2 regions of the Eubacterium sp. 1001713B170207_170306_E7 genome follow, and region 2 is predicted to be linked to the other one. Evidence: a T-box and tRNA genes for the amino acid it is inferred to sense, from the RefSeq annotation. Region 2 holds a T-box; the other holds one or more tRNA genes.
What was found. A T-box is a leader RNA that pairs with one kind of tRNA and senses whether it is charged. The one in region 2 lies ahead of ileS (isoleucine--tRNA ligase), so its partner is inferred to be a tRNA-Ile.
Positions count from the first base shown of each region.

Region 1: it has a tRNA-Ile gene. The T-box ahead of ileS (isoleucine--tRNA ligase) is inferred to sense a tRNA for this amino acid. The anticodon was not compared.

Region 1 covers NZ_JADMVE010000002.1:508,413-512,828, forward strand. The annotation lists gene I2B62_RS07715 (cation-translocating P-type ATPase) at 1-1,582, shown strand, start outside; tRNA gene I2B62_RS07720 (tRNA-Pro) at 1,787-1,863, shown strand; tRNA gene I2B62_RS07725 (tRNA-Ile) at 1,888-1,964, shown strand; tRNA gene I2B62_RS07730 (tRNA-Phe) at 1,986-2,061, shown strand; gene I2B62_RS07735 (cobalamin-dependent protein) at 2,347-3,018, shown strand; gene I2B62_RS07740 (GntR family transcriptional regulator) at 3,018-3,719, shown strand; gene I2B62_RS07745 (GntR family transcriptional regulator) at 3,719-4,405, shown strand.
Region 2 covers NZ_JADMVE010000002.1:119,775-124,190, reverse strand. The annotation lists gene ileS (isoleucine--tRNA ligase) at 1-2,455, opposite strand, end outside; T-box leader at 2,567-2,798, opposite strand; gene I2B62_RS05950 (hypothetical protein) at 2,928-3,113, shown strand; gene I2B62_RS05945 (hypothetical protein) at 3,110-3,304, shown strand; gene I2B62_RS05940 (hypothetical protein) at 3,291-3,506, shown strand; gene I2B62_RS05935 (hypothetical protein) at 3,530-3,796, shown strand; gene I2B62_RS05930 (hypothetical protein) at 4,051-4,212, shown strand; tRNA gene I2B62_RS05925 (tRNA-His) at 4,340-4,416, shown strand, end outside.

The DNA of each region.
Region 1 (4,416 bases), 390 kb from region 2:
GGCCCTGGCGGTGGGGGTTATCCGGCTCGGGCATTACAAGACCCTGGTTCAGGAGCTGTACTGCATCGAGACCCTGGCCCGGGTCGATGTGCTCTGCCTGGATAAAACCGGCACCATCACCGAGGGCAGCATGGAGGTCAAATCCATTGATCTGGTCAATAACGCCAAGGATCCGGCCAAGGCCCTGCGCGCCATGGTGAATACCCTGACCGATGACAACTCCACCTTCCAGGCTCTGAAGGACAGCTTTAACGGCGAGGCCCCCAAATGGCGGGCAGTGAAAACCGTGCCCTTTTCCTCGGCCCGCAAGTGGAGCGGTGTCAGCTTTGAGGCGCAGGGAACCTACGTGATTGGCGCGCCGGAGTTTGTCCTGAAAGACGGCTATGACACCTACCGGGATAAGGTCGAGGGCTACGCCGCGGAGGGCAACCGCGTGCTGGTGCTCGTCCATTCCGACAGCCCCTTCACCGGCGACAGCGGCCTGCCCGGGGATGTGCAGGTCATTGCGTTTTTGCTGCTGGGGGATAAAATCCGCAAGGAGGCCAAAAAAACCCTGGAATACTTTGCGGGCCAGGGCGTCGCCATCAAGGTGATCTCGGGCGACAACCCGCTGACCGTGTCCGAGGTGGCCTGCCGGGCAGGATTGATGGATGCTAAGAACTGCGTGGACGCCACCACCCTCGAGACCGATGAGGCCGTGGCGGCGGCAGCCCTCAAATACACGGTTTTCGGCCGCGTAACTCCGGGTCAGAAGCGGGTGCTGGTCAACGCCCTCAAGGCGGCGGGCCATACGGTGGCCATGACCGGCGACGGCGTCAACGATGTGCTGGCCCTGCGCGACGCGGACTGCAGCATCGCCATGGCCGCAGGGAGCGACGCTGCCCGCCAGGTGTCACAGCTGGTGCTGCTGGATTCCAATTTCTCCAGCCTGACCAAGGTGCTCATGGAGGGTCGCCGGGTCATCAACAATATCAGCCGCGCGGCATCGCTGTTCCTGGTCAAAACCATCTACTCCTTCCTGCTGGCCATCATCGTGATCGTGGCCAGCGAGGCCTACCCCTTTGTTCCGATCCAGCTCACCCTGATCAGCACCGTGACCATCGGAGTGCCGGCCTTTTTCCTGGCTCTGGAGCCCAATAAAAACCGGCTCTCCGGCAATTTCCTGGAGACTGTGCTTAGAAAGGCTCTGCCGGGCGCGCTGACCATTGTGGTGAACATCGTGGTGGTCATGATCATTGGCAATATCCTGCAGTTCAGCGTCAGCGAGCTGTCCACCATGGCCTGTCTGCTGACCGGTGTGACCGGGCTCATTATCCTTTACGGGGTCTGCCAGCCCCTCAACGTCCAGCGGACCATCCTGTTCTGGACCATGACAGTCGCCTATGTGGGCGCGGTGCTGTTCTTCCCGACGTTCTTCGCGGTGATCCCCTTTTACCCGACGAACTGGCAGGTTGTGCTGGTACTGCTGCCCATGCTGTTCCTTATTTATCCCATTATGCTGGTGCTCAAGGCCGCCATCAATAAAATTGAGCGATGGCTGGTGGCGCATAAAATACTGGATTTAAAACAGACGTCCCTGTAAATATTCTTCAACCCGTATCGCCATAATACGGGTTGTTTTTTTATTTTAAATTTTTGTTAAAAACGCTTGACGAAAGCTTAAGAATTATGCTAGAATAAGCAAGTCGTCAAGTGAGGCGGCGGCTGTCAGCGCGGTTTAGAAAACAAGTTTTAAAAAGTGCTTGACATTAAGTCTTAAAGATCATATAATGTAAGAGTTCTGTTTCGAGGTGTAGCGCAGTTTGGTAGCGCACATGGTTTGGGACCATGGGGCCGGAGGTTCGAATCCTCTCACCTCGACCATTTTTTTATCTGAACGATTATCAAGGGCCTTTAGCTCAGTTGGTCAGAGCATCCGGCTCATAACCGGCAGGTCCAGGGTTCAAGTCCCTGAGGGCCCACCAGTTTCTTTTTAAAATCAATAAGCCCAGATAGCTCAGTCGGTAGAGCAGAGGACTGAAAATCCTCGTGTCGGTGGTTCGATTCCGCCTCTGGGCACCACTCAGGAATATGTTTTAAGTCAGACAGCAGGTCTGGCGTTTTTTATTTGTTGGGAAAGACAGACCATATAGGCCGCTCAGACGAAAAAGCGAGAGCGTGTAACAGGCATCCGCCAGAAAAGAAGGCCTGTCGGTGGTTCGATTCCGCCTCTGGGCACCACTTAGGAATTTGTATTAAGTCAGACAACAGGTCTGGCATTTTTTATTTTTTGGAAAGTGCCGGAGCGGTGTTCAGAGTTGTATTTTTAAAGCCAATCAGTTATACTAGGCGTAAAGGTGATTTAAAATGAATACAGATATTTCGAGAGAAAAAATAAAAACAAACATCATTAAAAGCGTCACAGACCTGAATGAAAAAAAGACCATCCGCCTGGTAGAAAAAGCCCTCGGCGCAGGCGTGCCCATGAGCGACATCGCGGAGTACCTCCAGAATGGAATGGACAACGTGGGCGAGCTGTTTGAAAAAGAGGAGTACTTCATCGGTGATCTGATCATGGCCGGCATTATTTTTAAAGAGGTCATGAAGCTGGACAAGCGCAGCGCGGCGGATCAGAAGGAGGCCCCCGGCAGCCGGGGAACCATTCTGATCGGGACCATCCACGGCGATCTGCACGATATCGGCAAGGATATTTTCATCGGCCTGGCCTGTGTTAACGGCTTTAACGTCATCGACCTGGGCGTGGACGTGCTGCCTGAGGTTTTTATCGAAAAAATAAAAGAAGCCCGCCCCGAGATCCTGGGCTTCAGCGGCCTGCTGACCACGGCCGCCGCGGAGGTTAAAAAAACACTGAAGATGATTGATGACGCGGGCCTGCGCGACGGGCTCAAGATTATCGTCGGGGGCGGACTCATGCAGAAAGAGCAGGAGAGCGCCGGGGCCTACGCGGACGCCTATGTCAAAAACTCAGGAAGAGGTCTGGAATATTGCCTCGAATGGGCGGAGAATGGTTATAAATAATGGATATACCGATTTATGAAAAAATAGCAAATGATATAAAGGAAAAGATCAGCCTGGAGGTTTTAAAGCCCAACGACCCCATTCCCTCAGAGGCCGCCCTGTGCGAAACTTACAATGTGAGCCGGCTGACCGTGCGAAAGTCTTTGGAAATGCTGGTGCGTGACGGCCTGGTCTATCTGGTTCAGGGAAAGGGACACTTTGTCCGGAAAACAAACGGCAGCGACTACCGCCTGACTTTTAACGAGGTCAGCTTTGAGACCGCAGCGATCGACCAGATCCGCATTGTGGATGTCGATGTGATCGAATCGACAAAGGACCTGGTCTATACCCTGAAGATCCACCCCAACACGCGCGTGCTCAGAATCAGGCGTGTGCTCTATGAAAAGAAACAGCCCATCGGTTATGATATAAAATACATTCCCTACTACCCGGGCTTTCCGCTGATCGAGAAAGAGCTGGAGGCCAGAGACTTTGTCGAGATTCTGGCAGACCGTGTCTCGCCCTACTCGGTTCAGATTGATTTGAAGGTCACGCCGCAGACCGCGGGGCAGGAGACCGCCGGGCAGCTTGGAATGGACGAGGGCGGCGGAATCCTCATGGTTTCTCAGCTCCTGACCGATATTGAGCTTGGGGTGGTGGGCTATTGCGAAACCTTTTATAACGCGAAGCATGTAAAACTCAGTGCAGAATGGAGCAGATAATGGAAACAAAGCTTTATAAGGGCGTACAGAATGATCTCAAGAAGAAGATCGAGCGGGGCGTTTACCCCGAGGGCTATAAGCTGGAAAGCGAGAACAGCCTGTGTGCACAGTACAATGTCAGCAAGGTAACGCTGCGCAAGGCGCTGTCGAACCTTATTGAGGAAAACTATATCGAGTCCAGACCGCGGGTGGGATATTTTGTAAAGGCGGCAGAGCGGGGCGTATACCATTTCAGCTACAGCCTGTCCAATGTGCTCAATACCTACATTTCGGCGGAGGAGATTCTGGACGCGGCCTTCGGCGAGAGAGACGGCGTCAATGTATTTGAGATGACCAGGCGCTACGCCAACGATGACGACGAGTGGATCGCCCTCGAGCAGGTGCGGATCGCCTTCCGGCACACCCTGCCCGGTGAAAAGAATACGGAAAAGACCCGCGCCTATTACCGGACCCACGCCGAGGATATCCTGTCGCTCGCGGAGACGAAGAAAATGACCCTCGAGGTGTCTGTTGACAACGAGGCGGTCTGTGACGCCCTGGAGATTTTTTCGGACGAGGTGCTGCTAAAGGTGTCCGAGCAGTATTATGATGAGTACGGAAAACTGTTTGCCGAGGTGCGGGTGTATGTGCCGTCGGACTTCGCCGAGGTGCGGGCATGCAACAAGAGAAAGGAATCGAATATTTAAGGATTTTCTTT
Region 2 (4,416 bases):
CCTCCTCACGGGCGCTGCGGCCCAGGCTTACCAGGTCGCGGACCAGGTCCATGGGTTCTTCCACGGCATCGTCGATCAGGGCTTCGTTGACCGCCGGATAATCAGCCAGATGAACGGATTCAGCACCGGTCAGCTTGGTGTAGATTTCCTCACTGATGTAGGGCGCGAAGGGTGCCACCAGGCGGGCCAGTCCCTCCAGTACCTCGAAGGTCGTATTGTAGACGGCTTTCTTGTCCTCGGTCAGCTCACTGCTCCAGAAACGGCGGCGGTTACGGCGAATGTACCAGTTGGATAAATCCTCATTGACAAAGTTCTGGATCTTGCGGACCGCCTTGGTGAGATCGTAGATTTCCATCTCGCCGCGGACCTCCTGCACTAGGCGGTTGTATTTAGACAGGATCCAGCGGTCGATTTCCGGACGCTTATCGTAATCCACAAAGAAGGTTCTCGGGTCCACGTCGTCGGTGTTGGCATACAGGGTAAAAAAGTTGTAGGTGTTCTTCAGGGTGTTGAAGAATTTGCTCTGTACTTCCTTCAGGCCCTCGACGTCGAAACGGGTGGGCGTCCAGGCCGGGGATACGTAGAGCAGGTACCAGCGCAGGGCGTCGGCGCCGTACTGGTCAAACAACTCAAAGGGGTTGACCGTATTCCCTCTGGATTTGGACATTTTCTGGCCCTCAGCGTCGAGGATCAGGTCGTTGACCAGCACCTTTTTGTAGGGGGATTTCCCGGTGACAAAGGACGAAATGGCCAGCAGCGAGTAGAACCAGCCGCGGGTCTGGTCGATGCCCTCACAGATGAAATCAGCCGGGAACTGGCTTTCCCACAGCTCCTTGTTTTCAAAGGGGTAGTGATACTGGGCAAAGGGCATGGAACCAGAGTCAAACCAACAGTCGATCACATCCTTGACACGGGTCATGGGCTTGCCGCATTTTGGACAGCGCAGGTGAACGTCGTCCACATAGGGGCGGTGAAGCTCAATGTCCTCGCTGATGTCCTCAATGGCTTTTTCCGCCAGCTCTACCCTTGAGCCCACAGAGGCCAGCTCGCCGCAGTTTTCGTCGTCACAGCGCCAGATGGGCAGCGGTGTCCCCCAGTAGCGGCTTCTGGAGATGGCCCAGTCATTGAGGTTTTCGAGCCAGTTGCCAAAACGTTTTTCGCCCACAAATTCGGGATACCAGTCCACCCCGTTATTGTTTTCGATGAGGCGGTCCTTGATCTTGGTCATCTCGATGTACCAGCTCGGTTTTGCGTAGTACAGAAGCGGTGTCTTACAGCGCCAGCAGTGTGGATAGTTGTGAAGCACCTTTTCCTTTTTAAACAGCTTGCCGTTTTCCTTGAGCCAGGTGATGATCTCAATGTCCAGGCCTTCTTCCATGACAAAGCGGCCCTTCCACGGGGTTTCGGTATATTTCCCGTCCTCACCCACAGGCTGAAGCACGGGCAGGTTGTACTTGCGGCCAACCTGATAATCATCCTCCCCAAAAGCCGGGGCGATATGAACCACGCCGGTACCGTCCTCGGTGGTGACATAGTCGGCACAGGTAACAAAAAAGGCCTTTTTATTCGGCGGCACGGGCACAAAGTCCATAAGGCGTTCGTAGGGAATGTTTTCCAGCGCTTTCCCCTTCATTTCCTCGAGGACCTCATAGTCATCGCCGAGCAGCTTGGGCGCCAGCACCTTGGCGCAGATGTAGACCTCGCCCTTGCTCCTGGCCCGGATGTAATCCGCCTCCGGATTGACAGCCAGGGCCACATTGGCGGCCAGAGTCCACGGGGTGGTGGTCCAGACCAGAAAGTACTCGTCGGCGTCGGCGCGTTTGAAAGCCGCGACAACGGTATTGGTCTTGATTTCCTGGTAGCCCTGGGCGACCTCGTGGGACGCCAGGCCGGTACCGCAGCGCGGGCAGTAGGGCAGAATTTTATGTCCCTCGTAAATAAAGCCCTCGTTAAAGAACTTATTTAAAATCCACCAGACGGATTCGATGTAGTTGTTGTCCAGCGTGATGTAGGGGTTTTCCATGTCGATGAAGTAGCCCATGCGCTTGCTCATTTCACGCCATTGCTTTTCATAGCTGAAAACGGAATCCTTGCATTTTTTATTGAACTCGGCGATGCCGTAGGCTTCGATCTCCGGCTTGCTGCTGATGCCCAGCTGTTTTTCAACCTCGATCTCAACCGGTAGGCCGTGGGTATCCCAGCCGGCCTTACGCAGTACGCGGTACCCCTTCATGGTCTGGTACTTACAGACCGAGTCTTTAAGGGTACGGGCGATCACATGGTGGATCCCGGGCTTACCATTGGCGGTCGGCGGCCCCTCATAGAATACAAAGTTTTCCGCGTCGTCACGGTTTTTGATGGTTCTGTCTAAGATGTCCATCTCCTCCCAGTGACTGGCAATTTTATTTTCAGTCTCACTGACACTTGTGTTGGATAGGTTTTTAAATACTGCCATTTTCTCCTCCTGAATTTATATTTCAAAGGTCTGTCTTTATTGCATAAATGGAGCCTGAAGCCCGAAACAGCCGCGCTCTCTGGCCCATTAAAAAAAGCCCCGTCCCTGCCGCGCAGGGACGAAGCTGTAAAACTCCGCGGTACCACCCAAATTGACAGACTGCGCCTCTGGCGGGGTCTGCCCACTTTATTTAAGATAACGGTTTCCCGTGGTTTCCTAACCCGACGGCTCAGAAACCCAGCTCAAAGGTGATTTCCATGATCGTTGTTTTAATAATCTTTCAGCCCGCGGATTATCTCTCTGGAAAACGACGGGATCACAGCGTCCTCGTCATTGCCTTTCATATTCATACATGAAGTCTATTTTACCTAATTTTCTGAAGAAAATCAAGTCAATTCTTTAAAACCTGAAGAAAACTTGAGTTGTAAAATAAAACGCATAGAACAAATGAACTTTTTAAGGGGGTTTTTGCATGACACATGCGCAACGCTCCGAACTGATGGAGCTTGCAACAAAAGCTTTTCATTATAACTACGATCTGGGACGTGCTTCGGCTCTGGATAATGATCTATCTCTTTACAGCCAGTCTGACCCGGAATTTGATTTTATTAACTTTCTGTATAATGCGTTTGATGCTGAGGAGGAGAATAAAAAATGACAGAACAACAAAAAGACCAATTATTGTATTATATCAGCTCTTTAAGCGTTTCATCTTTCTTTTATGGTTTTGAGTGTGGTGCCGATAAATTTTCCCAAATTGATCATGATAAATTGTACCGACATGATTTAGACCAGTTATTGAGCTTTGTTAATTTGATTTATGAAGGTGACCCCCATGAGACGACTTAAAAAGGAAAAATCGCCGCCTTGTTTGACCTTAACTCTCGAGGAACTGAAAAAGCTCTATAACGATGCGGTCTTTCAGGAAGAATATAATGATATGCTTCCCTGGATTCATATCAGTACAGATGGAGATTGTATCATTATCTGTCAACCGCCTGTCTATCTCGGACAGAAAATTCACTATCATTATAATACAAAAGATAAATAAAAAACGAAAAAGGAGAAAACATTATGAATGATTATGTATTAGTGGGTATTCGACAAGTCGAATATGAAAGCAAGAAAACCGGAAAGACGGTAAAAGGCGCGAACGCCTACTTTATGAAGAAACAAAAAGATGTGGTCGGGTTTGCGACCCTTGATAAATGGTTATCCCAGAAATTTCTTGATGAGTTAGACTTCAATATCACCGATCTGGTGGATAAAGCCGTTCAGTTATTCTTTGATGAACGCGGCAATCTGGTTTCAATTCAAGCGTCCCAGAACGCCGCCATCTAACCATCATGACCGGAGATATCATTATCCAGTATGAACTTGTGATCGCTGGTTTGATCTTTGGTGGAATTCTCGCCATGATTGTGGCGATCGAATGGAGTCGGATACATTGAACCCCGAATTATTTATCTACTTTATTCAAGGCATGTTTATCGGTCTCGCTTTTGGGACTGGTGTATGGTTATTAAGCTTCGCTTTGCGTTCCCTCTGGGTTGCGCTGCGGACTTCAATAAAATAAGGACAGAAAGGAGAGCATTATGGCTGCTGAGACATCTACTGCGATCATCAAAATCTTTACAGACGCGGCCCTACAGATCGGGGATATGCTTATTCCCATCATGACGGCTGGTGTTGTAATTGCAATCGGGATTCTTGCCTTTAACGTGGGCAAGCGCTTACTGAGCACCTCTGTCAACTAGACACAAGCCCGACAGGGTATAGCCTTTATCATCTTTGCTGATCATCTTTTGCCCTGTTAGGCTCCCCCTTATTTAAGCCTGTCGGCCTTCCTGTTTAGGTTGGTGGACGGGCTTTCTTATTACACGTGGAAAGGTAGCTTAAGTGGTAAAGTCTGACGCGCGTATAACAACAATGAATACAGGGATTGTCGGTTCGAATCCGGC